Regions from separate parts of the Paenibacillus sp. FSL R10-2782 genome, predicted to be linked through region 4. Evidence: riboswitches for the same ligand, from Rfam matches in the RefSeq annotation. Region 4 holds a riboswitch; each other region holds the start of a gene.
What was found. Region 4 has a riboswitch for thiamine pyrophosphate ahead of NST83_RS02440 (ABC transporter substrate-binding protein). Riboswitches for the same ligand answer to the same signal wherever they lie in the genome.
Positions count from the first base shown of each region.

Region 1: linked by a shared signal. The riboswitch ahead of thiC (phosphomethylpyrimidine synthase ThiC) and the one ahead of NST83_RS02440 (ABC transporter substrate-binding protein) in region 4 are both predicted to bind thiamine pyrophosphate.
Region 2: linked by a shared signal. The riboswitch ahead of thiM (hydroxyethylthiazole kinase) and the one ahead of NST83_RS02440 (ABC transporter substrate-binding protein) in region 4 are both predicted to bind thiamine pyrophosphate.
Region 3: linked by a shared signal. The riboswitch ahead of NST83_RS13280 (thiamine phosphate synthase) and the one ahead of NST83_RS02440 (ABC transporter substrate-binding protein) in region 4 are both predicted to bind thiamine pyrophosphate.

Region 1 is NZ_CP151951.1:790,608-798,807, forward strand. It holds gene NST83_RS03600 (lipoate--protein ligase family protein) at 1-805, shown strand, start outside; gene NST83_RS03605 (Fe-Mn family superoxide dismutase) at 848-2,248, opposite strand; gene NST83_RS03610 (alpha/beta hydrolase) at 2,503-3,540, opposite strand; gene NST83_RS03615 (IclR family transcriptional regulator) at 3,841-4,584, shown strand; TPP riboswitch at 4,692-4,804, shown strand; gene thiC (phosphomethylpyrimidine synthase ThiC) at 4,988-6,775, shown strand; gene NST83_RS03625 (hypothetical protein) at 6,880-7,032, opposite strand; gene NST83_RS03630 (YitT family protein) at 7,542-8,200, shown strand, end outside.
Region 2 is NZ_CP151951.1:2,763,519-2,771,718, forward strand. It holds gene NST83_RS12450 (DUF4309 domain-containing protein) at 1-425, shown strand, start outside; gene NST83_RS12455 (TetR/AcrR family transcriptional regulator) at 588-1,115, shown strand; gene NST83_RS12460 (SDR family NAD(P)-dependent oxidoreductase) at 1,227-2,183, shown strand; gene NST83_RS12465 (sulfurtransferase TusA family protein) at 2,357-2,944, shown strand; gene NST83_RS12470 (MBL fold metallo-hydrolase) at 2,941-4,089, shown strand; gene NST83_RS12475 (sulfite exporter TauE/SafE family protein) at 4,102-4,896, shown strand; gene NST83_RS12480 (DsrE/DsrF/DrsH-like family protein) at 4,931-5,419, shown strand; gene NST83_RS12485 (metal-sensitive transcriptional regulator) at 5,496-5,762, shown strand; gene NST83_RS12490 (rhodanese-like domain-containing protein) at 5,778-6,089, shown strand; TPP riboswitch at 6,353-6,462, shown strand; gene thiM (hydroxyethylthiazole kinase) at 6,513-7,349, shown strand; partial or broken gene NST83_RS12500 (hypothetical protein) at 7,373-7,420, shown strand; gene NST83_RS12505 (hypothetical protein) at 7,468-7,758, opposite strand; gene NST83_RS12510 (LysR family transcriptional regulator) at 7,877-8,200, shown strand, end outside.
Region 3 is NZ_CP151951.1:2,951,473-2,959,672, forward strand. It holds gene NST83_RS13260 (ThiF family adenylyltransferase) at 1-103, opposite strand, end outside; gene NST83_RS13265 (thiazole synthase) at 100-867, opposite strand; gene thiS (sulfur carrier protein ThiS) at 870-1,073, opposite strand; gene thiO (glycine oxidase ThiO) at 1,070-2,218, opposite strand; gene NST83_RS13280 (thiamine phosphate synthase) at 2,283-2,882, opposite strand; TPP riboswitch at 3,180-3,288, opposite strand; gene NST83_RS13285 (ABC-F family ATP-binding cassette domain-containing protein) at 3,377-4,930, opposite strand; gene NST83_RS13290 (hypothetical protein) at 5,136-6,125, opposite strand; gene NST83_RS13295 (hypothetical protein) at 6,112-6,666, opposite strand; gene NST83_RS13300 (hypothetical protein) at 6,668-7,063, opposite strand; gene NST83_RS13305 (ABC transporter permease) at 7,105-7,584, opposite strand; gene NST83_RS13310 (hypothetical protein) at 7,633-8,200, opposite strand, start outside.
Region 4 is NZ_CP151951.1:538,340-546,539, forward strand. It holds gene NST83_RS02425 (ABC transporter ATP-binding protein) at 1-610, opposite strand, end outside; gene NST83_RS02430 (ABC transporter permease) at 675-1,451, opposite strand; gene NST83_RS02435 (MTH1187 family thiamine-binding protein) at 1,448-1,741, opposite strand; gene NST83_RS02440 (ABC transporter substrate-binding protein) at 2,287-3,333, opposite strand; TPP riboswitch at 3,535-3,644, opposite strand; gene NST83_RS02445 (pyridoxamine 5'-phosphate oxidase family protein) at 3,854-4,288, shown strand; gene NST83_RS02450 (bifunctional 2',3'-cyclic-nucleotide 2'-phosphodiesterase/3'-nucleotidase) at 4,511-6,583, shown strand; gene NST83_RS02455 (EAL domain-containing protein) at 6,862-7,956, shown strand.

The DNA of each region.
Region 1 (8,200 bases), 250 kb from region 4:
GCCTGATCTGCAATGGTTTGAAGCGCCACTCGTGACCACTCAGACGGATGTTTTGTCTCCACTGGCGTGGGAGGAACTGGCCTGCCGGCAAGTAGGGCAAGGAGCTGCGCCTGTTTTGCATCTATGGCGGCACCCGGCTGCGCTGGTGATCGGCCACCGGGACCGCAGGCTTCCGTACGCGCCGCAAGCGATGGAGCGTGTGCGGAACGCCGGAACCTCGGTATGCGTGCGTCCCTCGGGCGGAGCGGCCGTCATGCTGGACAGGGGGGTACTGAACCTGTCCCTGATCTTGCCGAATCCGCAGCGAGCGATCAGCCTGCATGAAGATTTTCGGCTTATGGCGGGGCTGATCAGCGATGCGCTGGCCCCGTGGTCCGCCGAGGCGCAGACCGGGGAAATCGCCGGGTCCTTCTGTCCCGGCGATTACGATGTCAGCGTCCGAGGCCGCAAGTTTTGCGGCATTGCGCAGCGGCGGCAGGCCAAGGCCTATATCATCACGGCCTTTGTGATGATTGAGGGCAGTGGCGCGGAGCGCGCACAGGCGGTGCAGCGGTTCTATGCGGAGGCAGCCGGAGCTGCGCCGACGGGTGTGCCGAAGCCGGATTATCCGCAGGTGAATCCGTCAACGATGGGTAGCCTGGCGGAGCTGGCCGGGGTGCCGTCGGTTGAGGCGTATACGGCATCGCTGCGCCGTGTAGTCGAAAGTCGGGCGGCGATTTTGCCTGCCGATGGCTCACTGGTGCAGCCTCAGGGACTGACAGAACAAATGGCAGCACTTAGAGAGCGATACGATTTGCAGGTGTAGTGGGAAGGGGAAGTATGTTCCTGGCTACAGATGAGTCTTGGCTTAGAACGGCTGCCATCTCAGCTTAGAGGCTTGGGCATAGCGTTTTTCCACCTCAGGCCAGTTCACGACATGCCACCAGTCCTCGATGTATTTGTTGCGCTCGTTCTGATGCTTTAAGTAATAGGCATGCTCCCAGACATCAATCGCCAGTAGCGGGATGGACTCCCATTGAGTCAGGTTCTGGTGCTTTTCAGCCTGCAAAATTTCAAGCCGTCCTGCACGTGGACTCCACGTCAGGATGGCCCAGCCGCCACCCTCGACCTTCTCGGCTGCCGAGCTGAATTGCTTCTTGAATGCCTCATAGCTGCCAAAGTCCTTTTTGATCTGCTCTGCCAGTGGGCCGCTTGGTGTTCCGCCGCCCTGAGGACTCATAATCGTCCAGAAAAGGGTGTGTAGATAATGCCCCGCGCCATTAAACGCCAGCTCACGTTCCCAGTGCTTCACAAGGTCAAAATCACCCGTTTTCCGGGCTTCCTCCAGCTTTTTCTCCGCTTTGTTTAAATCATTTACATAGCTTAAATGATGCTTGTCATGGTGGATGCGCATCGTTTTCTCATCAATATATGGCTCAAGCGCATTATAGGGATAAGGAAGCGGTGGTAAACGATGTCCCCCGATGGGAACAGGTCGGCCGGGTGAAGTTTTTTCCATTGCCGCAGGCTCAGCCTGGCTTGACTGCACGCCTTTGTCTTTGTTCGCCCACGGTCCTTCCCACCTCGTGCTGTCTGTCTGGCCTGTCTGCCGCTCTCGCAGCGCATCCTCGGGGTAATCCTCACCCTCTGCCGCCATATGATACAATGCAGTGGCCCGCGCAATGGAGCCGGGCTCCTGAAAGGAATTGGTCGATATCAGGAAATACTGGCTCTCATGTGCTGCATGCAGCACAATTCCGGTGGATTTTGGCTGCTGTCGTAACGCATGGCTGTGCTCGGTCAGCAGACTGAGCTGCCGTACATACTCCTGTGACTGGCGGTTTGCGGTTAGCAGCAATTCGTCCAGACGACGATTCAGCCCTTGTGAGACAGGCTGTGAATCTGATGTCACTCCTGCCGATGCCTCAGTCGATTGTAGCCCTTCTGGCGCCGATTCTGACTCCGAATCTCTCGACTGTCCCGATTGCCCGGCTTGTGCTTGTGCAGCAGCCGATGACCGCTCCCATTGACGATGCCACGCCTGATCTGCCGGATCGAGGGCGCTTCGCTGCTCTTCAAGCAGCTCTATAGCGGTGCGTTCCGTCTGTTCGAATACCGTCCTCCAGTCATCCAGCAGCCGCACGTAGGCAGGCTCCAGGCCCTCTGTAGCGGACTTAATCACTTCCACATGCCAGCTTTCCTGCTGCTTCCAATGCCGGATTTCCTCCAGCACACGCAAGGGCAGGAAAGACCCGTAAGTACTCAGCATCATTTTTACCTCCCGTTTCCCACTATGGCTATCTGGGCTGGTTCCAAGAGCCTGACCCGGATGCATACGTACCCAGTATATTCGCCGTCTCATCGGGAATATGTCTACAAACTCCCCCGATCTGGCGCGGACATGTAATGTGGGGCAATGATACATAGTTGGACGCAAAAAAGAAGCCTCGCTGCGGCTCGGGTTAAGTGTCCACAGACGGGCTTCTCCAGGTTGAAAGGAGTACGGCTTCTAAAATAGAACCCTTACTTCGTAGTCGTTTGTTTACTGGCATTAGCAATCGTTTTCTTATCCTCCAGCTCTTGAACACCGCTTAAAAACGTCGATACCCGCCGCAAATACTCACGTGGGTGCTCTCTAAAAATAAGCTCATGCAGTCCGTTTTTGACAATCCATACACTGGAAAGCGGGTTGGTTTGATTGGCAGCGAGCTTTTCCGCAATCGGGTAAGGGGCTTTTTCATCCTGCGTCCCATGTACGAACATGATCGGGAACGGATAGTTTTCCGCTTTGACCTCTTGATATGGAATCTGATGCAGGCTGGTACCATTCAAGACTGGAAACAGCAGCTCCAGAATTTCCAGAGACGGATGGCGCGGCAGATCGATTTGATTATGAATGTTATGATACAGCGTATCCGGCTCCAGTAGGAAGGTGCTGTCCAAAATCATGGCGTCCACATCCTTGGTTTGCAAGCCCGCCTGAAGAGCGGTTCCAGCACCCATCGAGAAGCCCCATACGATGATCTCCGAGGAGCCGCGTTGCTTCGCAAGCTGGATGGCCCCGAGAAGCTGCTGGGATTCCGCTTTGCCCCCAGTTGCGACGGCTTTGCTATTTTGTGATGCGAATCCGTAATCGAACATGACTACGTTAAAATTCAAACGGTGGGCATAATGCGCCAGATCATACATCGGAATCCAGCTTTCTTCGCGATTGGCCCCGTAACCGTGGCTGAAAATAATCGTTTTCTTCGATTGACCTGCCGGGATATACCAGCCCTGCACCATCCGGCTGCCATCCTTGGCGGGGAAGCTGATTTCCTCGTAGGGCATTCCTTTGGCCTGCATCGGGTTCGAGTAGAGTGGCGCGACGGTTGGATTCGTCAGCACCCATGCGATATAGGCGTGCAGGGTAATAAAGCAAAACAATAGAAAAAATACGACTGACAGCAGCAAGGCAATGACCACATGCTTGATCCGCAATAGCCGGGGGTTGATCAGTGGGGTGGACGGCTCCTGGACAGCATGCTGTAGCTGAGAGCTGCGCTGGGATGTCGAAATCATGTAAGAGCCTCCTTCATATAAAAATGAACTTCGTTTCATAGAATATTAGGTACAATTCCACTTGAAATTGATAGTTTATGCCCGTATCGATACCTATTATCGTATGATGCGTGTTATCCAAAGTCAACGCTTGAACCGGAAAAGTAAAAATGATGCAAAGAATTGTCGATGTTTGTCCTCGTTCTGTAATATGGCTGTCACAAAAACATTGGTTTACAGTAGCCGCGATTATTCTATATAATTTATGTAACCATGTTTCATGGTGTGAAACGAATATGAAACAAAGAGGAGCGGTTCACAATGGAAGACCGTAAATTAACCGTTCGCGCCGTGGAGCGTGCGCTTGATATACTGATGTGTTTTACCGGAGATTCCGATCTAGGCCTGACAGAGATTGCTTCCAAAATTGGTTTACATAAAAGCACGGTTCATCGGCTGCTGGCTACGTTGGAGGATCGGGGCTTTGTTGTTCGGAATGCTGCAACGGAAAAATATCGGCTCGGCATCCGGATATGGGAACTGTCCACCCATCTGTCGCAAAGCGACGAGCCGGCGATCCTGTTACAGCCAGCCATGGAAGGATTGCGTGACCGTCTGGGCGAAACGGTCAGCTTATACCTGCGCGATGGCAGCATGCGTATCCGCATTCAGGCCGTGCAGAGCAATCAGGCGATCCGTCGCGTTGCACCAGTAGGTGCAAGCATGCCGCTGGCTGTAGGAGCCTCCAGCAAGGTGCTGGCGGCCTTTATGCCGCCGCAGGAGCTGGAAGCCCTGCTAACCGGGGATGAATGGCCGCCCTCGGTAGATCCGGAGGTCTATAAGGCTCAATTGCAGGATATCCGCGAGAAGGGCTATGCGACCAGCTATGAGGAACGGGAGCCGGGCGCTGCTGCTGTCGCTGCGCCTATCGTGAATCGGAAGGGGCAGGTCGCTGCGGCCTTGTCTGTATCTGGTCCGGTTAGCCGACTAGCGCCCGAGAAGCTGCATGATTTTGCACCGATTTTAATCGAGGCAGCCAAGGAAATGGGGCTTATGCTTCCATAATCTTTGGAAAAAGGGACCAGGGAAGGGTTGCCAAAGCCGCAAATTTGAAGTAATCTGTTGGTGATGGCGGGTTGTCCTATATAGCCGCCTCATACGAATAGAATTAACAGAGTTACTGGGGGAGCCTGTAATGCCGGGCTGAGATGGAATCGCACTAGATTCCGGACCCTTTGCACCTGATCTGGATCATACCAGCGTAGGGAAGTAATCGGCCATTGAAATGTATACGCAGCCGCTGTCTACGGCAATGCATCGGAGTATGTTTCCGCGTGCGCAGCTGTCTGGATAGCCGTTTCGTTAGATTAGCCGGTTCCCTGGGGAACCGGCTTTTTTGCATAGATCAGCCAGCCTGGGGATGGTTCCGGATCGGTGTGTCATTTCATCGAAACGGGAGGAATGGACAATGAAACCGACAGAAACAGAAGGAACAGTAGGGAACGCAGTGGATGAACAGACTGGAGGGGTAAAGCCCTTTCCAGGGAGCCGCAAGGTGTATATTCAAGGCACGCGGCCGGACATTGCCGTGCCGGAGCGTGAAATCGCGCTGCATCCCACACATACGCCACAGGGCACGGAGCATCATGAGCCGTTACGCGTGTACGATACGAGTGGTCCCATGACCGACGAAGCCTATCAGGTCGATATCCATCAGGGCTTGCCTCCATTACGGCGGGCTTGGGCACTGGAACGGGGCGATGTGGAGGCTTACGAGGGGCGCGCCGTCAAGCCGGAGGATAATGGGCTGAAGCCCGGCTCCAAACGGGAGACGGCGGAATTTCCCGGCGTCACCAACCGTCCGCTCCGTGCGCGGCAAGGGCGTAGTGTAACGCAAATGCATTATGCGCGGCAAGGGATCATTACGCCCGAAATGGAATTTGCAGCCATCCGCGAAGGAGTGGAGCCTGAGTTTGTGCGGCAGGAGTTGGCGGCTGGACGAGCCATCTTGCCTTCAAATATCAATCACCCGGAAAGTGAGCCGATGGTGATTGGACGTCATTTTCACGTGAAGATTAATGCGAACATTGGTAATTCTGCGGTTACGTCCTCCATCGAGGAGGAAGTGGAAAAAATGACCTGGGCTGTACGCTGGGGCTCGGATACGGTCATGGACCTGTCCACAGGCCGTAACATCCATACGACGCGTGAATGGATCATCCGTAACTCTCCTGTGCCGATCGGAACTGTACCGCTGTATCAGGCGCTTGAAAAGGTGAACGGCGAAGCTGAGGCGCTAACGTGGGAGTTGTATCGTGACACGCTGATTGAGCAGGCAGAGCAGGGCGTGGACTATTTCACCATCCATGCGGGCGTGCTGCTGCGGTATATTCCGATGACGGCAAGCAGAATGACGGGAATTGTGTCCCGTGGCGGTTCAATCATGGCGGCTTGGTGCCTTGCGCACCATCAGGAGAACTTTTTGTACACGCATTTTGAAGAAATATGCGAAATTATGAAAGCCTACGATGTAGCCTTTTCCCTTGGGGATGGTTTGCGTCCGGGGAGTATCTATGATGCGAATGATGAGGCACAGTTTGCTGAGCTGGATACGTTGGGCGAGTTAACGCAAATTGCCTGGAAGCATGATGTTCAGGTTATGATTGAAGGGCCGGGACATGTCCCGATGCACAAAATCAAGGAGAACGTGGACCTGCAAATGGAGATTTGCAAGGAAGCTCCCTTTTATACACTGGGACCGCTCACGACGGATATTGCACCTGGCTACGACCATATTACCTCGGCGATCGGGGCGGCAATGATCGGTTGGTTCGGGACGTCCATGCTGTGCTATGTGACGCCGAAGGAGCATTTGGGCCTGCCGAACAAGGATGACGTTCGTGAAGGAGTCATTACGTACAAAATTGCGGCACATGCTGCCGATTTGGCCAAAGGCCATCCACGGGCGCAGCAGCGGGACGATGCTTTGTCCAAGGCACGTTTTGAATTCCGCTGGCGCGACCAGTTCAATCTTTCACTCGACCCTGAGCGGGCCTTGTCCTACCATGATGAGACACTGCCAGCAGAGGGAGCCAAGGAAGCACACTTTTGCTCAATGTGCGGTCCCAAGTTTTGCAGCATGCGTATCACGCAGGACATTCGCGCCTATGCGGCGGATAAGGGGCTGGACACTGAAGAAGCGATAGCCGCCGGGATGCGTGAGAAGGCAGAGCAGTATCGTGATGCCGGGCAGTAAAAAATGCATAAATAACAAAAGCCGTGGTTCTCTACAGATGATGTAGGGGCCACGGCTTTTTAGCTTATGTAAAGCGAGATCATCCAACCGGATAAACGAATGCTTTATTTTTTACCCATTTTCTCATTCAAAATGTCCTGAAAGCTGAGCTTCTTCTCCGAGCTGTCTTCCTTCTTCTGCATACTCACTGCGTTGGCACGTTGGTATTGGTGATGAAAGGGCATCAAGGTGTGTACAGTTAAATTCATTGTATTCATGCGGGCTGTTCCTCCAATTCCATTTTGTCAAATTCAGATTGAGTTGCTTAGGACGTCTGTATAGGACTATTCGTATGTACTTGATGTCGTAATACCGGGTAGACTACTTGGTAATGTTTCAATCATTATAAACGCATTTTTTCAAATTAAAACGCTTTTGACATAAAACAGGAAGATGGTCGTATGTGTCTAAAATGAGGATTAGGTGTATGGTCATCTTGAGGGAAAATGTGCCTAGGTCCAGAACAAGGGCCAGAGGCCCGTTTTCTCAGTTTAGTAGTCGGGATTGTGTTTTTTTGTCGAACATCTTTATATAAGTGAGGATTTTGCAAAATCCTGAAATCAATATGAAGTCAGTCTGGTGGCGAATTAAAGTGTCAAAGTTGTATTGACTTTATGTTTGGTAGTGGATACCATGAACTGGTTGTAAGCGTGTTTTAGCTACTAGAGTCAGCCTATCCATCAGGCGATTCATCCGTTGAAATGTTTGAGAAAGGACCTGGATCTATATGAAAAAAAGAATTGCAGACATCGCATTTATTATTCTGGGTGCGTTTTTTTTCGCGCTGGCTGTTAATCTGTTTGTTATCCCGAATGAGTTTGGCGAGGGGGGCGTTACAGGGGTCACGATCATATTGTACTACCTGTTTCAGTGGTCCCCCTCGATCGTCAATCTGGTGATCAATGGATTGCTGCTGATTGTCGGATATAAATTTTTGGACAAGAGAACGACCCTGTACACCGTCATTGCGGTTGCTTTTAACTCGTTGTTTTTACATTTAACGGCCAACTGGCGGATTGATTCGCATGAGCCGACGATTAATGCCGTATTTGCCGGGGTTTTGGTGGGGATCGGGATTGGTTTGATCGTGCGGGTGGGCGGGACAACAGCGGGAACGGTTATTTTGGCCCGGATTGCCAACAAATATCTGGATTGGAACATCAGCTATGGCTTGCTGTTTTTTGATCTGATTGTTGCATTTTCTTCCTATTTTATTATTGGCCCGGAAAAGCTTATGCTGACCATCGTTATTTTGTATGTCGGGACGAAGGTTATGGATTTCATGATCGAAGGACTGAACCCGAAAAAAGCGGTCATGATTATTTCGGAGCATCAAAACAAAATTGCCGAGATGGTCATTACCCAAATGGATCGGGGAGTAACAGT
Region 2 (8,200 bases), 2.2 Mb from region 4:
TCCCAGCAACCATACTCAGCGCAGCCAAGCAGGGGACACTTCCGAATTTGCCCAAAGGTCTTGGTTTGGGAACGGGTAGCGATCTTTTGTTCGAGCTATGGGGAAAATCCGAGTCAGGCTCAACCGGCCATCTACGGAGCTACACCAAGCACCATACGGATATCGTACTGGATGGTAGTGATAAAGTTACAGAGATCACATCATCCGATCCATCGTATACAAAACTGCTCATCAACCAAGTCGTTAAGGAACTGGGTAAGCCGACCGAAACGAATGATACATCCAAAGACGTACCCGGTACAGCAGAAGCCAGTTATACGATCAAAAAAGCTTCCGCGCTGGATCAGTATCTAGTATTTTCTTATCAGACAAAAACACAAAAGGTCAACTATGTCAGATTGTATTTTAACTCCATGACTCCATAAATCTGAGACACAATAAAAGAGTCGCTTCCGTAACCATCCCGGAGGCGACTTATTTTTTCTAAGCGATTACTATTGCATTTTCGCGCAGTGTTGTTTATATTGAATTTAGTGATTGATTAATCACTAATGTGAATCTGTGTTGAACAAAAGGATGGAGATTTCATGACCAAAGCTACGTCAACATCAATAAATCGCCAAAAGGAAATCATATCCGCCGCCATTGAAGTATTTGCAGAGATGGGCTACTATCGTGCGACCACAGCCAAAGTGGCTGAACGGGCCAACATTTCTCAGCCTTATGTTTTCCGTTTTTTCGCTACCAAGGAAGCTTTGCTGATTGAAGCGCTGAAGGTTTCATTTGCACGTATCATCGACTCTTTTCACCGAGTTATTCATTCGGTTTCGTCTGAACGGCTAGAGCAGGAGCTTATTGCAGCATATTCGCAAATTATGGTGGAATACCGCAATGAGATTCTTTTGCAAATGCAGGCGCAAACCATCCACGAGGATGTGGTTGTGAACGTGATGCAGCAGGGATTTCGTGAAATTCATGCGACGGTTTATGATGCTTTCCGCCAAGCAGGTATTGAACAAGCATTGGAAAGAACGATGCTTTTTCTAGCAAGAGGTATGCTTTGTAATATCTCAATGTCCCTGGATCTGCCGGAGCTAATGAAAATAGACGATTAAGTTCGTTTATTTTCATGTTTTGTAATTGATCAATCAATAATAAAATTTATTCCATCACACTTTATTATTGATTGATCACTAAATAATTAATTTATTTAAGGAGTGTTCACAATGAAAAAAGCAATCGTATTAGGTGCAACCGGAGGAACTGGGGCGGCAATTCTACAAGAACTTCTCAACAGAGGCATTGAAACCATCGCCTTCGGACGTTCTTCCAACAAGCTCCAGCAATTACAAGTGTCATTAGGTAAGCCAAAGCATCTGTCTGTTTATAAAGGTGATGTATTCGATGCGAATCAGGTCAGTGACGCAGTTAAGGATGCAGATGTCATTTTTCAATGTGCAGCTGTTCCATACCACGAAATGGAGACACGTCAGCTTCCTTTGGGAGAATCCGTTATGGAGGCAGCCAACCGTTTAGGGAAGAAAATAGTCATCGTTGACGGAATTTATCCGTACGGCAAGGCATTGACCCCTTTAGTGAATGAGGAACATCCCAAAAACCCGCATACCCGCAAGGGAAAGGTCAAGCTGGATTTTGAAAATCTTATATTCAGTTCCCGCTGGGATCATGCACGGCCTATGATTACAAGATTGCCTGATTATTACGGACCTACCGCGAACAAGTCCTCTTATTTAGGATTAACGATGGAGGCTGTGGCTTCTGGAAAACCGGCTATTTTCATAGGAGGATTAAATGTCCCACGCGAATATGTGTATCTGCCCGATGCGGCAGTAATGATCGTGGAATTAGCCAGCCGGGAAGAAGCATACGGTCAAAATTGGAACATACCGGGAGCGGGTGTGATTTCCGGCAAAAAGCTTGTTCAGATTGCACAAAAAGCAAGTGGTAAAATTAAACCTGTCTTTCCACTGCGAAAAACCACACTCCGTCTGATCGGATTATTTAATCCGGTGATTCGTGAAATCGTAGAGATGCTATATCTGACCCAAACACCTGTAGTGCTGGATGGCAGCAAATACGAGCGTGTTGTAGGCCCTATACCCAAGACACCTTTTGAAACAGGCATAACGGATACCATACTGGCATTGAAGAAACGTCAATAATATCTATGATGAGAGGCTATATCAAGTGTACTCATTCGTGCGCCTGTGAGTACCAACTGCTAAATTAGGTTGACAAGGAGCGTACGCTTCGTTATCATCATACCCATAGGGGTATATGTATAATAAAGATTTTAGATTACATGCCCCTCAAAAAATAAGCGGAGGTATGTACAATGTCATCAACTAATATCCAAGCAGATCAAATTCTGGATTGTAAAGGACTTGCTTGCCCCATGCCCATTGTCAAAACGAAAAAAGCCATGAATGAGCTCAATGCCGGGCAGGTTATTGAAATTCAGGCCACGGATAAAGGCTCATTAGCCGATTTACAGAGCTGGGCCCAAAACACCGGACATCAATATTTAGGTACTCTTCAATCGGGAGATGTCATGCAGCATTATTTACGTAAATCCCATCCTGATGAAACGAGGGGAGAACAGACCTTTCCATGGACGATAAGCCACGAAGAATTGCAGACGAAACTATCCGCAAACGAGAAAATAACGTTGCTGGATGTCCGTGAACCCGCGGAATTTGCTTTCAAACGTATCCCTGGCTCAAAATCCATTCCTCTCGGAGAACTGGAAAGCAGACTCGGTGAGCTAAATGTAGATGGAGAGATCGTAGTGATTTGTCGTACTGGAATCCGTAGTGATCTGGCCTGCCAGCAATTAGTAGCCAAAGGCGCCCAAAACGTCAAAAATGTGCTTTTAGGCATATCCGCATGGACAGGTGCGACTGAGGGGAGCAAAACCATATGAATACGACAACAGGAATCAACGCCATGACAGCGCAGGAATTGACTAAAATCATTTTAAATAAAGAACATCTCTTTATTGTAGATGTCCGCAACGAAAGTGATTTTAACAATTGGAAGGTGGAGGGCGAACAGATTGAGATTATCAACCTTCCGTATTTCGATTTGCTGGATGGCGTTGACCATGTACTGGAGCAAATTCCCGATAATGAACCCGTGTTAGTCATCTGCGCCAAGGAAGGTTCTTCTATATTTGTCGCAGAACAGTTGGTTGCAGCCGGCCGGACCCAACTATTTTACCTTCAAGGAGGGATGAAAAGCTGGAGTGAATATTTGGCGCCTGTCAAAGTTGCTGAACTACAGAATGGCGGAGAACTATTTCAATTCGTTCGAATCGGCAAAGGCTGTCTTTCCTACATGATCATTTCCGAAGGAGAAGCGGCTGTCGTGGATACACTGCGGATGACGGATATTTACGAACAATTTGCCCGCGAAAAAGGAGCCCTAATCACACATACGATAGACACTCATCTACATGCAGATCATATCTCGGGAGGCAAAAAGCTGGCGGAGAGCGTAGGGGCAACCTATTGGCTGCCCTCCAAAGACGCTGAAGAGCTGACCTTTGATTATGCCAAGCTGGAAGATGGTCATGCCATTACGGTTGGTAACACAACGATTAACATCCAGCCGATTTACTCTCCTGGTCACACCATCGGCAGCACATCCCTCATTGTGGATCAACAATATCTGCTGACCGGAGACATTTTGTTCATTCAATCCATTGGCCGTCCAGATTTGGCGGGGAAAGCGGAGGATTGGGTTGGCGACCTGCACACCACACTTTATACCCGTTACAAGGATTTGCCGGAGGATTTGATCGTACTTCCTGCGCATTTTGGCAGCATCACGGAGCTGGGTAAAGGGGGTAAAGTTTCGGCACGATTAGCAGACATTTACCAGACGAATCCGGGTTTAAGCCTGCAAAGTGAGACTGAATTCAGGAATAGAGTGACTGCTAACTTACCAGAACACCCTAATGCCTATCAAGAAATTCGGCAGACCAATATGGGAAAAATTACACCCACGGAAGAAGAACAGCGAGACATGGAAATGGGACCTAACCGCTGTGCCATACATGACCACTAAAGTGGGTGCATGATGGATATTCTCCTGTATGGAGTCATGGTGCTTCTGGGTCTGATCGGATCATTCTTTTCCGGTTTGCTGGGTATAGGCGGAGCCATTATCAATTATCCGTTATTGCTTTTTGTCCCGGCTGGCTTAGGTGTAGCGCATTTTTCAGCGCAAGAAGTGTCCACGATTAGCATGTTTCAGGTCTTCTTTTCCTCATTAGCGGGAGTATTGGCCTTTCGCAATAGAAAAAACAAGCCTTCCCTTGTGCATAAGGGACTTGTCTTGTATATGGGCACAAGCATTATGCTTGGAAGTCTGATCGGCGGAATGGTATCTCATTTTCTGGACGAACAAGTGATCAATATCATTTATGGGGTGCTGGCGATGCTCGCCGTCGTGCTGATGCTTATACCAAATAAAGGGAAACCCGAACAATCCACAAGCGAAATTACGTTTAACAAATGGATCGCGATGGGGGCCGCCTTTTTGGTCGGTATCATATCAGGCGTCGTAGGTGCAGGAGGGGCATTCATTTTAATTCCTATTATGTTAACCGTGCTCAAGATTCCTACCCGAACGACCATTGCATCCTCACTCGCTATTGTGTTCATTTCTGCCATTGGCGGTGTGATTGGCAAAATATCAACGGGCCATATTCCGATTATCGTAACTGCTTTTACGGTATTGGGGAGTTTGATCGGCGCACCTCTGGGCTCCAAATGGAGTGCGAAAATCAATCCAGTTATTTTGCGATACTGTTTAGTGGTATTGATCCTTCTTACTACCATTAAAATTTGGAGTTCCATATTAGGATTTTAAATAACAAAGTTGCAGTGAAAAAGGAGCTTTCAGGATGAATCAGGAATATACTCAGCAAAAAACTACCATCGTATTATTCAGCGGGGAGCTGGATAAGGCTATCGCTGCATTTATTATCGCAAATGGTGCGGCGGCTTACGACCATGAAGTGACCATCTTCTTTACGTTTTGGGGGCTAAACACGCTGCGTAAGGAGGAACTCGTACGCACAAATAAGGGGCTACTCGAAAAAGCCTTTGGCTGGATCATGCCGCGTGGACCCCAAAAGCTGGCATTGTCCAAAATGAATTTTGCAGGACTCGGCCCGCAGATGATCAAGCATGTCATGAAAAAGCATAATGCGCTTTCTCTTCCGCAGCTTATCGAGCTGGCGCAAGAGCAGGGAATCAAGCTGGTAGCTTGTACCATGACCATGGATCTGCTAGGACTGCAACAGGAAGAACTGATGGACGGTTTGGAATATGCCGGAGTAGCTGCCTACTTGGGGGATGCTACGCAGGGCAAGGTAAATCTATTCATTTAGGGTGTCTTAATTATTTTTTTGGTTTATAATATACCTATACATGTATATGATTAAATCAAAAAGGAGTCTATACCTTATGGATTACAATTATAGTGATGAACTGAAAACACGCCTGAGAAGAATTGAGGGTCAGGTGCGTGGGGTGCTTCGTTTAATGGATGAAGGACAGTCCTGCAAGGACGTAGTAAGCCAGTTATCTGCCGTACGCAACGCATCCGATAAGGCAATTGCCCAAATCGTGGCAGAGAATCTGCAACGTTGTATATTGGAAGAGCAAGAAGCTGGTGGAGATACAGATAAACTTGTTAAGGAAGCAATTCAGCTTCTCGTAAAAAGCCGTTAAGGAGGTCATTTTATTATGTCTTTTAAAGTTGAAAAAGAAATTACTCCTCAGCAGCTCGCGGCCCGTCTGAAACAAAATGAGGAAATTGTCATTATAGATGTACGCGAACCTGCTGAATGGTCAGAAGGCCATATTGAAAGTGCCAAGCACATTCCCCTCGGTCAATTGCTGGAAAGACAACACGAGCTTGATCCAAAGCAAGAAACGATTATAGTATGCAGAAGCGGAAACCGCAGCGGGCTGGCATGTGAATTACTTGGCGAAAAAGGTTTTAATGCGGTTAATATGATCGGTGGCATGAATGAGTGGACAGATACAACGGTATAAGCATAAAATTTTTCTTAGGGCAATATTATTTCAAATAATATTGCCCTCTATACATAAGGAACGGTGAACATAAGTGCCTAAATTTTTGTTGAAATAAACAGGATGTTGAGAAGTTTCGTTCGTAACCCGAATACGAAAACCCCCATTTCCATTGGGTATGATTTCATTTAAATGAATGCTGGATTGTTGAACATCCGTTTCCAGATCCATGTCTTTATGGCAATTACCTGTTGATTTTTGTAAGACGAACCCGTAACATTAGAAAAAAATATAACGGGAGCCTGTGGAAGCAAGCTGAGAGTATGACTAAGCCGTCGTAGACCGTGTGAACCTGTTGGATAATGCCAGCGTAGGGATAACTGTATACATATGTATAAGCCAACAGTCTTTCACAGGTTCCTGAAGAAAGAGGGTTGGTTTTTTGTGTTAGATAAAAAGGCTTTATTGCTACAAAATATGCGGGATACGAATCCGCTCATTCACAATATAACTAATGTGGTCGTCACCAATTTTACGGCAAACGGACTGCTCGCGCTCGGCGCTTCACCAGTTATGGCATACGCCAAAGAGGAAGTCGCAGATATGGCCCGTATTGCAGGGGCGCTTGTACTTAACATCGGGACGTTAAATGAGGAACTTGTAGAGTCCATGATTGTGGCTGGTTTATCGGCTAATGAGCATGGGGTACCCGTGCTGTTAGATCCCGTGGGTGCGGGGGCGACTCCATTCCGCACAGCCTCCGCTCTCCGTATTCTAGATCGGGTCAAGGTGGATATTATTCGCGGTAACGCTGCTGAAGTTGCACAAATCATTGGCGAAGACATGCAGATTAAAGGTGTCGATGCTGGAGAAACAGGTGATTTGAATATTCCACAACTTGCAGTCAAAACAGCCCATCAACTGAATACGATTGTTGCAATCACCGGCAAAGAAGACGTCATTACCGACGGCCGTATAGGATGGATCATTGAAAACGGCCATGGCATGCTTACCAAAGTTACGGGAGCTGGTTGCCTATTAACTTCGGTGCTGGGCGCTTTCGCTGCTGTCGAAAACGACAGGCTTACTGCTGGTATGGTAGCACTTGCCGTATATGGCGTTGCTGCTGAAATGGCAGCGGAACGAAAAGGTGCAGAAGGACCAGGAAGCTTTCAGATCGAGCCGCTTAATATGCTGTTCGCTGTAACGCCGGACGATGTGCGCCAGTACGGTAGGGTGCGCCCGCTAGAATTACAGGGCGGAAAACCCTCAGTCAGTTAACACCGCTCGATTTTTTAACGTCATTGGTTTTAAGTGAAATTGTGGGAAATACACTATACGACGATAAGGTGAGCATTGGGCAACTTTTGTTTGCTTTGATACCGTGGTGCGCGCTGTCCTACTTTTTTGAAAAGGCAACGACCCATTTTGTAAGATTTGGATATATGGCGGAGGGCCGGACTGTACTGCTCATCGAGCCAAACGAAGCGAGGGCCGCAATCAGCAGCAATTGCCGGACCAGGAGCAGCACGATATGCCGCATCCGGTCGAAAATGCTGGCGCCTTGAATCGCTGCCGCCCGCAGCATTGTACCCGACAGATTGCCAAAGGCCCCAAGCTGCACCCTAACCGCATATGGAATTGCTCCGGCGATACCGGCAATGACCAGTAGGGAAGGGGTGCCGTACAAATGAAGGCCGATGGACTCCAGCCATTTCTGATTCCAGATGAAAATATACCCGATCCCCAGGACTACGCCGGGTACCGCCAGCGATACAATCTATGATTTATTGAAGGAGAGGAAGCCTGTGAATTTGCAGCAATTAAAGGTGTTTGTGCTCGCAGTTGAACTGCAGAAGCTGTATCTGGTCGCGCAAAAACTGGAGGTGACGCAGCCTACCGTTACTTTTCATCTGAATAAATTACAGGAGGATATTGGCGTTTCACTGTTTCATACGAAATCTTATCATGTCATTAAGCTGACTGAAGCGGGGAAAGCCTTCTATCATTATGCTTCGCAGATCAATGCCTTGTCCTTGGAGGCCGAATCGCTGATGGACATGCACCGGGGAACGGGAGCAGGCAAACTGGAGTGGAGTAGCCTAAACATTTCCGATAGATATTCCGATAAC
Region 3 (8,200 bases), 2.4 Mb from region 4:
CCAGACGACGTTGTCCTTCCGGCCCGAAAGGGGCGAATCTTTCCTGTCTGGAATAACGATCACTTGGTTGTACTTGCACACCCGTTTTTTCAGTCGCCTTCATGCCTGAACCAAGCCTTCTGTCGGGCTGCTCGCAGAGGCATAACGTTTTACAGGAATCATGCCCGCCTCAAAACCGTATCTGCCCGCGCGAACAGCCAGCTTCATCGCCTCAGCCATTTTTACGGGGTCCTGAGCTCCTGATACAGCTGTATTCAACAGCACGGCATCTGCCCCCAGTTGCATCGCCATTGCCGCATCTCCAGGTGAGCGAATGCCCGCATCGACGATAACTGGAACCTCCGCTTGTTCAATAATTAGCTCCAATGAGAACGGGTTTAGCAAGCCGCGTCCGGTACCAATGGGTGAAGCTCCAGGCATAACGGCATGTACACCAAGCTTTTGCAGCCTTTTGGCAAGAATCACATCATCCGATATGTAAGGCAGCACGATAAAACCTTCCTCCAGCAGTTTTTCGCTGGCCTTGAGCGTTTCAAAAGGATCAGGCAGCAATGTCTTGCTATCCCCAATGACCTCCACCTTAATCATATCGCACAGACCTGAGGCTCTCGCCAGCTGAGCGATGCGCACTGCCTCATCCGCTGTCGTCGCTCCTGCCGTATTAGGCAGCAACGTATAACGACTCAAATCCAGCGTATCCAGAAAATGTTGCTTATCCCGTTCCTCCAAATTTAATCTTCGCACGGCAAACGTCAATATTTCGGTCTCCGCAGCTTTCACAGCTTCGGATTGAATATCCAGATCAGGGAATTTTCCTGTACCCAATAACAGCCTTGACGTAAAAGATGCTTTTCCAATCGTTAACATCATTAACCGCCTCCCACAAAATGTACAATTTCCAAGCTATCTCCATCCTTCAGTACCGCTTCATCATGATCTTCACGAGTCAATATGTGACGATTCAGCTCCACCACTACAGTTTTTACTTTCAAATCCAGCTCTTTCAGCAGTTGATCCACATGAATGATCTGATTAGAAAAGGTCATGTTCTGACCGTTAATCGTCAGCTTCATTTGCTCGCCTCCTTTATACGTTCAGGAGAAAAGCTGCTTATTCCAAGCTCAGCCACACCAGCCCCTTTTAACAGCGCTGCAATCGCACGCCCGGTAGCTTCGCTCAGCAACACACCGTTCCGGTAGTGTCCGACCGCAGTATATACTCCTTCCACGCCGGGAACAGATCCAATACAAGGACGCCCCGCCGCTGCCTGCGGACGCAAGCCCGCCCAAGTGCGTATAAAAGAAGCTTCACGGACGCGAGGCAGCCAGGCAGAAGCACGGACCAGCAGCCCCTCCAGGCTTCCAATAGTGACCTCTTTGTCATACTGATGTGGCAGACTCGTCGCCCCAATCCAAAGCTCGTTATTCCGCTTGGGCACCAGGTAAATATCATCGGCGTAAATAGTATATTCCAATGGATGATCCTTCAAGGAGACTGCAACAGCCTCACCCTTGACCGGATTAAGCGGATATTCAAAACCAACCTGCTCCAGCAGTCGCATACTATCCAAGCCTCCAGCAATAATGACCTGTTCGCAGGAAAAAAAGCCTCTGTCTGTTTGCACGCCACAAACTCGCCCATGCTGTACTATGAGTTGCTCCGCCTGTGTACCAGTCCATATTGTTGCTCCCAGCACCGTAGCTGCCCTTGTATAAGCACAGCAAAGCTGGGCCGGAGAAATCTGCGTCTCCTTTGATCGGTATATAGCCCCGATCACTTGACCATCCAAACCTGGAATTCGGCGGACCAATTCTCTGGCATCCCACCACACAGGATGATCACCCTCTTGCGCAATAGCCGCATTCCAGCGTCTTTGTCCCTCGGCTTCCGAGCGGAAAGGAGTCACAAATCCTTCTGTCCGGAATTCTACTGGAACACCGGACAAATGCTCCAGGTCACGAACCAGCTCGGGAAATGCATCCCGGCTTGAGCGAGCGAACTGTGCAAACTCCGGGTCGGTGAATTCCTCACTCTCTGCTGCCAGCATCCCGACCGCAGCTCCTGAGGCTCCCTCGCCCGGAATGAATCGTTCCACCAATATCGTACTGCGACCCTCCTTGGCCACATGATAAGCAATCGAGCTACCGATGACACCTCCACCAATCACCAAGCATTCAGCATGTCCAATAGCTTGTGCCCCTGTTTTTATCTCTGGCATATGTTCCATCTCTCCTCTCCACTAATGATTCTGCTTGCGGCGATCTCCTACTTTCGTTTCACCACTACAGGCTGTGCACTACCCGATCCGCCATTCGCTTGTACGCCATCGCAGCCGCAACGGGGGACTCAGCCTCCCAGATGCCGGACATCACCGCAATTCCGCTTGCACCCGCAGTATACAGCTCGTGAATATGGCGTGGTTGTATGCCGCCTAGAGCGATCACAGGAATGTTCAGCAGCCTGCATATGCGCTCAAGCTGTACTATACCTCGCGGAGTAACACCAGGCTTGCAGTGAGTCTCATACACATGGCCATAGAGTACATAATCCGCTCCTGCCTGTTCGGCAGCCTGTGCCTCTTCCAAAGAATGCACCGACACCCCGCACCGCGTACCCTCTGAAAGTAAGCTTTTAACAGATGCAACAGGTAATCCGTCAGCCGGTAGCTGGATAGCTCCAACGGAGGTCAGCAATGCAACATCCACCCGGTCATTTACTGCAATTTGCTGTAAAGGAACTCCACGATTCACCATACTGCGGGTTAAAGCAAGCAATCCAGATGCGCCCTTCTGCTTCAAGCGCACGTGTACATAATGAACATACGGATGAATAGCAGCAGCCACTTGGGCAGTATGTGCATATGCATCGGAATTGCCTTCCATCGTAATTACGTGCAATTCGATCTTATTCTCACCTCACAATGGACTCAATGGTTGTAAGCTGACCCTGTATCTTTATAGTCTCATATCGTGCCATACGGTATGGACTAACCACGTTTACCAGCAAAAAAATGAAGGGGTACGGTATTATGAATACGAATATATGAATACGAACGAAAACGCAAAAAAACCACTTCCCGAAGGAAGTGGTTTAACGTACGTCCAATAACCAAACGGATCATTATATCCGTATACGTATATCGTCCCACATACAAACAAAGTAATAAATTCGTTACCTTGCTTGTACGGCGCTCACTTCCCTACGCTGGCATAACCCAGATCAGGTGCAAAGGGTCCGAAATCCATTTATTCCGTCTCAGCCGCATGGGCGGCTCCCCTAGTGTAACTATTTTATTGTATCAGCTAAAGATAGCTTAGCATATTTTCCTAATCCTGCAAACCCTGCTTCTTGTGAAGCTTGGTACAGAACTGGATATTTAATTGACTTTACTTGACCATTCTTCCACATTCCACGTTTTGGTTACCCAATCCTCATAAAAGTCTGGTTCGTGAGATACGAGCAGTACCGTTCCTTTGTATTCCTTCAAGGCACGTTTTAGCTCATCCTTCGCTTTGATATCCAAGTGATTGGTAGGCTCATCGAAAAGCACCCAGTTGCTTTCCCGCATTAGCAGTTTGCATAGGCGGACTTTGGCCTGCTCACCACCACTGAGCGCGGATAGCGGACGAGTGATATGCTCATTTTTCAAACCGCAACGCGCCAAATGCGCTCTGACTTCATGCTGGTTCAAGTGCGGGAATTCATTCCACACATCTTCAATCGGTGTAACTTTCTCTGCGCGTACCTCTTGCTCAAAATAAGCTGGCTGCAAGAAATCCCCTTGATAGGTCTTGCCACTGATCGGCGGAATTTTTCCCAGAATGGTTTTGAGCAATGTCGATTTACCGACACCATTGTAGCCCACAATCGCAATTTTATCACCACGTTCAATCGTCATGGACATTTTAGGCAACAGGGCATGGGTGTAACCAATTTCAAAATCAATACCCTCAAATACTGTTTTCCCGCTTGCACGCGCTTCTTTAAATTGGAATGTTGGCTTAGCCGCTTCTTCCGGTTTATCAATGCGCTCGATTCGATCAAGCTGCTTCTCACGACTCTTCGCCCGACCTGACGTAGAGGCGCGAGCCTTATTGCGTTGAATGAAATCTTCCTGCTTCTTAATAAAATCCTGCTGCTTCTCATAAGCTTCAATATGCTGATTTTTGTTCAGATCAGCCATTTCAAGGAACTTTTCATAATTGGCTGAATAACGGGTCATTTTGGCAAATTCAAGATGATAGATGACATTCACGACCTGATTCATAAACTCAGTATCATGAGAAATAAGAATAAACGCATATGGATAATCCTTCAGATAACGTGTAAGCCATTCAATATGCTCTACATCCAAATAGTTGGTAGGCTCATCCAGCAGCAGCACATTCGGCTTTTCCAGCAGCAGCTTGGCAAGAAGCACCTTGGTCCGTTGTCCACCGCTAAGTGCGGATACATCCCGATCCAGTCCTATCGCCGCTAGGCCCAGTCCATTCGCCATTTCTTCAACCTTCACATCGATGAGGTAAAAATCCCCCATATCCAGTTGCTCCTGAATTTCACCCATCTGTTCCAGCAGGACTTCCAGTTCTTCAGGAGAAGCTTCCCCCATCTTGTCAGTGATCTGCATCATTTCCTTTTCCAATTCCAACAATGGGAGAAAGGCGTCCTTCAGTACATCCCGCACCGTTTTACCGGGTGTCAGCTTGGTGTGCTGATCCAGATACCCATAACGTACACGTGGAGTCCATTCCACTTTGCCTTCATCCTTAAGCAATTTTCCGGTCAGGATGTTCATCAGTGTCGATTTACCAACACCATTGGCTCCCACCAAACCTACACGTTCCCCTGCGAGCAAACGGAAGGATACATTTTTAAACAATGCGCGGTCCCCAAAGTTATGGGATACATTTTCTACAGTCAATAAACTCATAAGCTGTTTTTGGCTCCTTATTGTCATCGGCAATGCCGACTGTTCTTATTTCATATGCATTTCTTTCAAAGCCTTATTGTAGCACATCCAGTAGCCTTATCGGAATATTGAAAATGGGTGAATTTGAAGGATTTTGATATTGTCTGCTTATAAAAAAAGAAAAACCACTCGTAGGAGTGATTTATTTAAAGATTGTTTAAAGATTTTATTTATAGTCATTATCACATTTATATTCAAAATACCCTGAAGCAGCCGCAGATTTTTCATCTGTAAAACGCTCTGTCGCTTTAAAGGGGACTGGGCAGGACTCTCTGTAAAAATATTTCATTCCGGTATCCGGCTCTACGCCGCCGATCATGGCTTGCTTCCTGACGACTCTTCCGCCACCGAACCCATAGTTATTGTAGTACCTGTCTCCAACCGGGATTCCCTGGAGAAACGCCATCAGCCCCACATCATCTACCGTGTTATACCATTCCTCTTGTGAGATAAGCGGTAGCGTAAATGTATAGGATATACCATTATGTGCTGCTTTTTCGTTATGGAGACTAATGAGTCGGCCCAGATCCTCCTGAATGCTGTGAACAATGGTGGAACGTCGTACTTGCTCAAAAGCTTCCGGGTCATTCAGCAACGAGATCGTTGTCTGTCCCTGAAGCTCCTTCTGAAAACCCTCTACCCACCTGTGATTCCTAGCATCATAGGCATGTACATAATTATCCAAAGTAAACCCTACACTGTTACCTGCTGAATCGACGTAGGCATAAGGTTTTTTTTCACTCCATTTGGGTCCCTGGACAGCTTGTCCATGCTCATCTGTGTAAGATTCGGAAGCGAACACATAATAGCCGTCATAGTCCAGAATCATAAGTGCAGGCATATAATCCAATAATGCGCGTTGTGCCACTGTATCCCCATCAATTCCCATATTAAGAAAAAGGGTATGCAGGAACGTGTGCAGCGCTTCTTCTTTATCTACACGAAAAAACTTGTCCGAGCCATACCCAGCCTCTCGTTCCTGACGCTCATTCTGTGAAAGCACGACACCTGCATCCTGAGCTGCGGTACGAAGGGCCGAGGTATATTTCATTTCCAATTGCTGTACTTCGCGCTGGTTCTGCACCCGCAGGTCACTAACCACGCTAAAGGGCAGAAAGAGCAGTATAAATATAACTGCAAAATCAGTAATCTTCATTCAGAACCATGCCCCCGTAAGAAGCTGTAACCGCAGGTTTGCCGCTATCTGTCCCACCAAGGAGCCATGATTTGTACAAGTCCGCAGGAGTTCGATTCGTATTGTGTACCCGCACTGTAAAATAATCTCCTGACATCATGGTATACCGACGCGTTTGAGCCGGCTTTGGCTGCTGATTGTCCGGAAACAATACAGGCAAGATTTGCGGGCTATAGTAACCGTCATATACGGAGGAATAGTAGCCGAGAAAACTATCCGGCCTCGCCGCATCTGCATAGTCCGGTACATATTTTTTGTGCATATGCTCCAATTCAACCTCATACGTATTTCCCGTCAGCTCTAGCTCACGTATAAAGTCGTTATACATTGTCGGTGTAATATATCCCTTGGTTCTCACCATATCAACAAAACGTACGGTTGAATGATACGTATTTAACCCGGAAATATCATTCTGCCGTTCAGCAGCTTGAGCTGCAGGCACTATGTACAAAAGCAATACAGCGAGCAGTGCCCCCAACAGCTTGGAAATAGATTGAACCACTTCAGTCCTCCCCCAATTTCTCAAAACGTATGGATTGTATTTCTCCATACTGATCACGCTGTGGATTCATGGAATATAAAGAGGAAGCATCAAGAGCCGATACATCGGGCTCAAACGGTTCGGAATACATATCGTACACTGTACCATCGACTTGGACAGTAATGCCGTCCTGCAAGTTCATACGGATTGCCTGCATTACTTGAGTTCCTTTGACCCGTTCTGGCATACTCACCTCTAAAGTACGATTGATACGCCCCTCGGAATGCTCCTCCTGCTGCGATCTTAATTCCAGTGTAGTGCCCATCTGACTGGACAGTTCTGCTGCCGCTGCACATGCGGTTATAAACAGCGTAACTGACACACCAAGCCGCAGCATACTTGAAGCGTGATCAGACATGCTACACATCTCCCTTACAATTGTTATCCTTATTCTTCTTCCTAGGATTGGGTGAACAACAGCCCGCGAACAACGTTTGATTTATCCTTGACGATTTCCGCCTTGAATTTACCACTTGGATTTACATATTCGTTTTCTTTCTCACTCAGCGTATTCGTTATTTTTCCTGTCTTATCACTTCCACCATTCACCGCTCCATACTGTTCACTGTCTGTGCTAATGTTCAGAGCATTACCGTACCACTGACCTGCCATGTTTTTTCCGGTTTTAATCTGAATACCAAATTGGTCCTTACCCTGAAATTTTCGCAGCGCATTGGTCACCTGGGACCCGCTGATCGTTGTACCGTCATATACTGTAAAAGAGGCTTGAGACAACTCGGTCTGGATATCGGCAAAATTGTTTTGTGCCGTTTTGGTTGCCTCCTGTGCTGAAATAAACAAAATAACTACGATTGTGATCAGTGCAATGGTCAAAAATATGCCAGCAGCTACTTTTAAGGCTGTTGATGCGTTATTCATTATTTTTCTCTCCTTAGCTGTGATATCGTAACAGTCGTATTAAAACTGCTATTGAATCTTTTGTATTTGCTCATAATAGCTATCCATTTGGACAAAGCTCATACCGATCAAAGGAATGACCAAATATAAAAAGATAAGTCCGTACATCGGAGCAAAACCAATCATCCTTCCCCAGATGGCCTTGCTGTCTATCATTTTTTCATACTCCTGTTTTCTTTGTTCAAAATAGTAGGACATATGGGAATCCAAATCGTCGAAGGCCTCTCGAATTGTAATTTTGCCCAAAGACAGATGCAGCTTGTCCACCAAGCGTTGAAATTCGGGGAGTGGCGCTTCTTCTTTCAACAAGTCAAGTGCTGCCTCAGGCCCATGCTCATAATGAAGCAAGCATTTTTGTATAGGCCTTTTGAAAATAACCGAAAATCGGTTCAGCCATTCCAATATTTCCTCAACAGACATTCGTTCCATGGCTCGCAAAATCGAAATGACCGTCTGAAACTGGTAAACCTCATGCCTCATATCCAAGCGCCGCATTTTTCGCTGCAAGTACAGTAAAAACATAGGCATCTGATAGGCTACATACCCGGCAACCAAACTAATCAGCACTTCCCACCAC
Region 4 (8,200 bases):
TGAACGGCTCATCCAGCAGCATCAGCTCTTGCGGACTGAGTAGCGCACGCAGGAAAGCCACCCGCTGCTGCATGCCGCCAGAGAGCGTATGCGGATACGCCTTTGCGAATGGGCCAAGCCCGACCTGCTCCAGCCATTGCAGGGCTTCCTTACGGCGTTCGCGTTCGCTGCTGTGCCGGGGCTGCGCTGCTGTATCTTTACGCGGCGCATTTTCCTGCCCGAGCAGCACGTTGTCCAGCGTGGTACGCCACGGGAAAAGCGCGGGCTGTTGAGGCATGTAGCTGATATGCCCGCGTTCCCCAGTCACGTCCTGTCCGTTCATACGGATGTGCCCCAACTGCGGCTTGAGCAGCCCGCCGATGATGTGAAACAGCGTGCTTTTGCCGCTGCCGGACGGACCGATCAGAGAGACGAATTCCCCAGGTCGGACGCTCAAGGATACATCCTGCAATACAGGCAGCGAGCTTCGCTTTTCCCGGAAGGCCAGGCTAATGCCTTCCAGTTCCAAGGCTGGAGGAGTGGAAGAATGCTCCTGCTGTTCCAAGGCTCCTTGGACTCGTTGTTCATCAGCCATATTTTGCGGTGATAAGTCAGTCGGATGCAGACTCATACGCACCACGTCCTTTCTTTGATATCCTGCGGTTCCATCGTATTCTGGTTATACCATTTGGAAGCTATTCCTGATCGGGTTTCCAGCGTACCAGCCATTTTTCCAGCAGTAGAATAGCTACGAACATTAACAAACTGAGTGTAACAATGATGCCAATGGCGGCAAAAATCAGATCCGTGCGGTAGGCTGATTTTTGCAGATTCATATAATAACCAATTCCTTCACTGGCTCCGATCCATTCCGCAATGATTGCGCCCATTACGCTGTAAGTGGCGGCAATCTTGATGCCCGAAAATACTTGTGGCAGGGAATGCGGCAGCTCCAGCTTCATAAAAATAGCCATGCGGCCTGCGCCCGACATACGCATATAGCTCATCATCGTGCGGTCCGTCTGCGTCAGTCCGTCCATGGCCGCTACAGCCACGGGGAAAAAGCAGACCAGTGTAATCACCATCAGCTTGGGCAACACGCCAAAACCAAACCACACCATCAGCAATGGGCCGAGAGCGATGGTCGGAATGTTTTGACTAAGAATGAGCAGCGGGTACAGAGCCGACTTGAGAAAAGGGATGGTATGAAGAACAATGGCGATCCATAGTCCCGTTGCGGTGCCGATAGCAAATCCCGCCAGCGTTAAGCGAACAGTAGCCCAAGTATGGGCACCAAGTAGCGCCGACTGAGACATTCCTTCCTGAACGATCAGGGACGGAGCAGGCAGTATCCATGATTCCACATTCCAATAGGAAACCGCTCCCTGCCAAGCCGCTAAAAAGAAGAGGACCGCCACAAGGGGCGGCCATACGCTTTTCCACCAGGATGCGTTTTTGCCTTTCGGGTTCATGGGCGATATTTCTCGGTCAGCTTATCCATGCTGATGCCCTGCGGGTTATGTGCGATTTTGATTTGTGAAATGATGCTTGGACTGCCTGCTTCCGTTAGTGCCTCGTGCATTTCTTTAACCACCTTCAGCAGCTCGTCCAGCTCGCCTTCCATGGTCGTATCCAATGGGTTCACCTGATGTTTGACACCGGAGCGCTGAATAATTTCAATTGCCTTATCTACATATGCGTAAGAGTCCTCGTTATTGGGGGTTTTAGGAATCACTTGAATACTGAGCAGTGTGTTAGCCATGTGAATTCACCTGTCCTTTATTTGGAGTGTTTTTAGGGAAATATGGTGGTTTAAGGCGGGTGGGAGACCGCTTCGCGTTTCATTTGATCTTACGATCGCTGTTGCCATGGGATTCTTTGAATAGATTTAAAAGGTAAGAATCCCACAGAGTGTATGCTTCCGAAGCTAGCTTTCCATAGGAAAGCTTTCAGGCGAGCGCTTCGCTTCTTCAGATTCAAATGAAACGCTACGCTGCCAACCACCTTAAAAGCACCTTATTTTTAAAGTGGTTTGTGTGGCATTTTTACACACAAGCGCACCTACTTAGTGCTTAGATAAGAGGAACTAAAAGATAAACCCAGTGGAACGAGAATGAAGTAGGCGGAATGGTGCTGTAGAAGCGCGCTTTGGAAGCATCACCTTGCCCGGATTCCACCTCTGGATATTTATAAAAGAAATCTGGGTACAACAGCGATGGGAAGCACCATCCGTCCGCGTAGTGGCGCTTGGTGCACGTCCCTAGTTCGACTTTATTTAGTTGGTAATTTAGCGTTTTAACAAAATGATCAACGCTTGGGCAGGAAGTTGTTTGTGAAGGCGTTATTGACTTCCAAAGGCTTGCTGAGCAGCTTGCGCTCGTACATCCAGTCGGAGTAGTTTTTCCAGACCTCCGCTTTTTGTACGCCCCATTGGGCGGCATCGTCCTGATAACGCGGGCTTAGCCATTTTTGGCTGGCGAGTACCAGCTTTTTATCCAGTTCCGGAACCGCTTTGGTCAAGATGTCTGCGGCTTCTTCCGGGTGAGCGATGGTATATTCATAGCCTTGGGCGGTCGCGTCCATGAAGGCTTTGACCAGTTCGGGATCATTTTTAATCGTCTGTTCGTTGCTCACGATGACGGGCGTATAGTAATCCAGACTTTTGGAATAATCTTTTACATACAGCATATCCAGTGGTTCACCGCGTAGTTGGGCTTCAATCCCAGTCCAAGCGTAGAAGATCCAGGCAAAGTCGATATCGCGCTTCACGGCTGTAAAATAATCGGCATTACCCATGTTGATGATCTTCACCTTGCTCACGTCGCCTTTGTCCGCATCCATAATGGATTTCATGACCGCTTCTTCTACAGGCGAACCCCAGCCGCCGTATTTTTTGCCTTCAAAATCCTTTGGGCTCTTAATCCCGCGGTCTGCCGGGGCTGCGAAGCCAGATGTATTATGCTGAATGACCGCAGCGATGGATACGAGCGGCACCCCTTGCGTACGAGCCTGTGTGACGCCCTCCTGATAGCTGATACCAAAAGGTACAGCATTGGAAGCAACCATTTGATCGGCTCCGCCCGAACCGGGCTGAACGATCTGGACATTCAAGCCTGCTTTTTCGTAAAATCCTTTGTCCTTGGCGACATAGAGGCCCGTATGATTCGTATTTGGCGTCCAGTCGAGCACGACTTTAACGTCCTTGAGTCCCTTGGTCGGGGAGGACGTTTGGGTGTCGGCGGCAGGAGTCTCGCCTTGTGGTGCAGAGGGGGAGCTTCCGCCGCAGGCGGTCAGGGTCAGGGCCATTAACCACAGGCTGATCAGCCCAAGACTTAACATTTTCATGCGCTTCATCGTTGTGTTCTCTCCTTTTATTACCCGTAATCCGTCGGATCAGACAGCTTATGTTTCCCATTTCACAAAAATAACTCCTGCCAGACGCTATCTGTTCCAACAACATCATCTTCAACAAAAAAAGCGCCCCGAAGTTCCGGGACGCTTGCGCTTGTATATACCAAAGTAAGGGATGGCCCGCCGTAATATGAAAAGAAAGGGCGCATCTTGCTTAAGCATTCCTACGCTGGCATTACCCAGATCAGGTTGTAAGGGTCAGTGTCTTGGGACACACTCTCAGCCGGCCGATTCCAGCACCCCTGGCATTGTATAGTCGAATGGGTTGTTCATTCGGGTTTCCTACGACGATTATATGACTAGAAGTCGGGTCTGTCCAGCATAGGGGAAGAAGTGACGGTTCATTTGCCTTACGTCAGGGTACACTTTTACTGTGAGCTTTGTTCTGAATGACCGTGATTTAGTCGGTTCAAGGCATGGGCATTCACAGGAATTCTAATTTGCGAAAAGGAGTTGTTGTACCATGGGTAAAACGGAAACATTGGATCGCAGCCAACTGGAACAAGCCATTGTAAAGGCTTTGGATAACAACAAATTTTGCTCGTTGGGTACAGTAGAAGGCGGCAAGCCGAAGGTGCGCTATATGGCTCTTTTTAATGAAGGGCTGAACATCCATCTCGCGACAGATCGCAAAACACAAAAGGTGGAAGAGCTGAAGGATAATCCAAACGCTTATCTGCTGCTGGGATATGAGGTAGGCGGTACGAAGGAAGTCCTAGAGGTTGAGGCTACTGTCCGGGTAACGGCTGACGAGGGACTTCGCAAACAAGTGTGGAATGATTCGTTGAAGGAATGGTTTTCTGGCCCGGATGACCCTGATTATGTCATTCTGGATGTAAACCCAACTCGTATTGAGTATGTGGGTAAGCAGACCGGACGTCAGGTGTGGGAGAAATAGAATTGGATAGAATATGAGGAAACCAGCAATTCTCCAAGTTATTTGGGAGGTTTGCTGGTTTTTTTAGTTACGGAAAATTAATTATTTTTTCATAAATAAATGGAGTAAATGACTACTCTTTTGTCCGTCATTGGATTAAAATAGGAATGGTGGGTTCAAAGCTTACATATATGTGCAAAAGCATGTGTATGACGCCTACACCTTAATGAGGAGGGATATATTTTGATATTTCATAAAAAATGGTTTAGAGGGCTTACAGCAGTAGTTGTAGCTTGTAGCATGCTGGTGTTTTCAGCCGCTCCGTCCTGGGCTTCCAGCGAATCCAAGGATAGCGGTACAGTGAATTTGCGGATCATGGAAACAACGGATATTCATGCGGCCTTGATGAATTATGACTACTATGCCGACAAGGAAACGAACGAATATGGCTTGATTAACACAGCTGGACTGATCCAGCAGGCGCGCAGTGAAACAAGAAACAGCCTGTTGTTCGATAACGGCGACTTGTTGCAGGGCAATCCATTGGGCGATTATATGGCCAGAAGCAAAACCTTCGAGAAAGAAGGCGGTGTCCATCCGGTCTACAAGATGATGAACTTGATGGGCTATGATGCGGCTACGGTAGGGAATCACGAATTTAACTATGGTCTCGATTTTTTGGAAAGATCCCTCAAGGGAGCTGATTTTCCTTACGTAAATGCGAACGTGTATTACGATGATGGGGCCCAAGGAACTAAAAATTATTTTACCCCTTATCGGATTCTTGATAAAACGGTGACGGATGAAAAGGGTGAAACTCATTCACTCAGAGTGGGCGTGATTGGCTTGGTAACGCCTCAAATTACGCAGTGGGATGAAGGTAATTTGAAGGGTAAGGTCGTTACCAAGGATATTGTGGAAACGGCGAAAAAGTTTGTTCCTCAAATGAAAACGGAGGGTGCAGACATTATTATTGTGCTGGCACACACAGGTTATGAGGATGTGCCGCAAACTCCGATGATGGAAAATGCCGTTAAATATTTGAGCAAGGTGGACGGAATTAACGCTATTCTGTTTGGACATGCGCATAAATCTTTCCCCGGTCCTGATTTTAAGGGAATGAGCGGTGTAGACCTGGATAAAGGAACGATTAATGGTGTACCGGCTGTGGAAGCTTCCTCATGGGGCAAGGATCTGGGCATTATTGACCTGAGCCTGGAAAAGAAAAACCGCGTGTGGAATGTAACCAACTCCCAGTCAGAAGTGCGCCCGGTTGTGAATACTACCAATCCAGCCGTGCAACAGATCAAACCCGAATTCAAACTGACAGAGGCGGTCAAGGACGAACATAAAGGAACATTGGATTATGTTCGTCAACCGGTGGGAACAGCGACTGCACCGATCAACAGTTATTTTGCATTAGTGCAGGATGACCCATCCATTCAGATTGTGACGAATGCACAAAAATGGTATGTACAGAACCATCTTAAAGGGACCGAATACGAAAATCTTCCCGTATTGTCGGCTGGCGCCCCATTCAAGGCTGGTGGTCGAAACGGTGCCGAGTATTACACCAACATTCCTGAAGGCACGATAGCTATTAAAAACGTGTCCGATCTGTACGTGTACCCGAATACGGTTCAGGCCGTAGAAGTTACCGGTGCTGAAATTCAGGAATGGCTGGAATGGTCTGCGGGCCAGTTCAACCGTATCGATCCAAAGAAAACCGAGGAACAATCGCTGATTAACAAAGATTTTCCTACCTACAATTTTGATGTCATTGACGGTGTAAAGTACCAGATTGATGTGACTCAGCCTGCACGATATGATGCCAAGGGGACCGTTATTGATCCTTCTGCTCATCGTATCAAGGATTTACAATACAATGGGAAAGCAATTGATCCCGCACAGAAATTTATCGTAGCGACCAACAATTATCGTGCTTCCTCATCCAAACTGGCAAACCCGGATGGCAAACGCATTGTGATGGCAGCACCGGACGAAAGCCGCCAAGTCGTTATTGATTACATCCGTACGAACGGAACGATCAATCCGTCTGCGGATGGCAACTGGTCTATCGCTCCTTTCGGTGAGGCTAAGGTTACCTTCGAATCCTCGCCCGATGCAAAAGACGTGCTTGGCGGAAACCAGCAAATTTCATTCCTCGGCAGCGCGGCTGACGGATTTGCCAAATATAGTCTTAAAGCTGGCGCTAAGCCCAATGGAGCAACGACTACTGTAAAGGAAACCGTGGCTCCAGCGAAAGCAACGGCGAAGCCAGCTGTAAAAGCAACCAAACCGAAGGCTTCCAAATAAGTCTGGGTTTCTGGCTCCATTTAAATTCAAGATGAAGCAGCAAGTCTCTGTAAGCTGAGAGACTTGCTGCTTTTTTGATTTCAGGGAGTAGCGGTGCTGCTTGGATTTATAATTGGTTTAAAAGGCTTTATTTTTTGTCGAATATATACTTAAGTCCTAATCTGTAGTTAAAAATAACTTTATTTTTTGTGAAAACACGTAATTATGTAGTTCTTTTGTTCTAGTTATTTGTGATATAATGGTGAAAAAATCGGAAAATTGTTCCGAGGAGGACCATTATGACTTGCAGCAATTGCAGCATCATATTACCTATTAAGGACCAGGGATTGCTGAAAATCAGGCATTCCAGGGTGTCGCTTGCTCAAGTGCTGGACAACTTGGGTATGTTGTCGGAACAAATGAAACAGGAACAAGGGCGCGAGGACGGCATTGCGTTTTGCTACGACAGTCCTGCGGTGCTGGAGCAATTGATGGACAGGCTTGCTTGTCTGCCGAAGGAATGGTTGTTACATATGGAGGGTGTGGTGACGGGATCGTTTCATGTTGAAGGGTATGAGGATTGGCTTCCATTCAGCCAACTGCAGGCACGAATCAAGCATCCAGATGTCATGAAAATTATTGTGGATCAGAGCTTTTCCAACCATATGCAGCCTATTATTGACCACAAGCTGGACATTATCGGATTTGAATTTTTGTTGCGTCCGTCACATCCACAGAGACCCTTTCAGCCTTTTCGGCTGTTTGAAATTGCACGTGCAGCCGGGCTACACGCTCATCTGGATCGGTCGGCCCGTATTTCTGCGATTGAAAAAAGTGCAACATGTCTTCCTGCGGGAATCAAACGTTTTATTAACTTTCTTCCTTCCACCATTTATAATCCGACCTACTGCTTGCATCATACCTTTGATACGATTGATCGGTTGTCCATGAATACGGAGGATTTTGTATTTGAAGTTGTAGAGACGGAAGAAATAAACGATCTGAATGTTCTACATCATATTTTTGAGCAATATCGCAACCGGGGAATTTCGGTGGCATTGGATGACGTGGGAGCAGGTTATTCTACGACAGAGCTGATGAATCGACTCCAGCCAGATTATGTGAAAATTGACCGAAGTTTAATTAATGGCTGCTACCGTAACAGTGACCAGCAGCGACAAATTATGGGGATCGTGGAATCGGCTTTTCATTTTGGTGGCCAAGTGCTGGCTGAAGGAGTCGAGCAGCTGGAAGATTTTGAGTTTTGTCGTGAAGCAGGAGTATCGCTGGCTCAGGGTTATTTGTTTGGCAAGCCGGAGCCGAGTCCGCCCTCCAATTTTATGCTTAGTAGCGTAATGTGGTCAGAAACAAATTTAAGTATACGTAATCTATAAAAAGTGGAGCTAAAATGGGCTGTCCCATAAGCAAATTTCAACCGTATTGGACATTGCTTATATCACCATTAATGTAAAAAAACGCGAGTTGCAGAGGTTTTTTCACCCCTGCAACTCGCGTTTTTTGGTCTATGCTTGCCCACTGAGCAAGTTATGGGCAAGCGAAAGCCACCCTGCCTTCAATTTTACTTGGTAAGGAACGTTAAAAAACCAGAGGCAGTTACGACATGTTTTATTTTTAAAG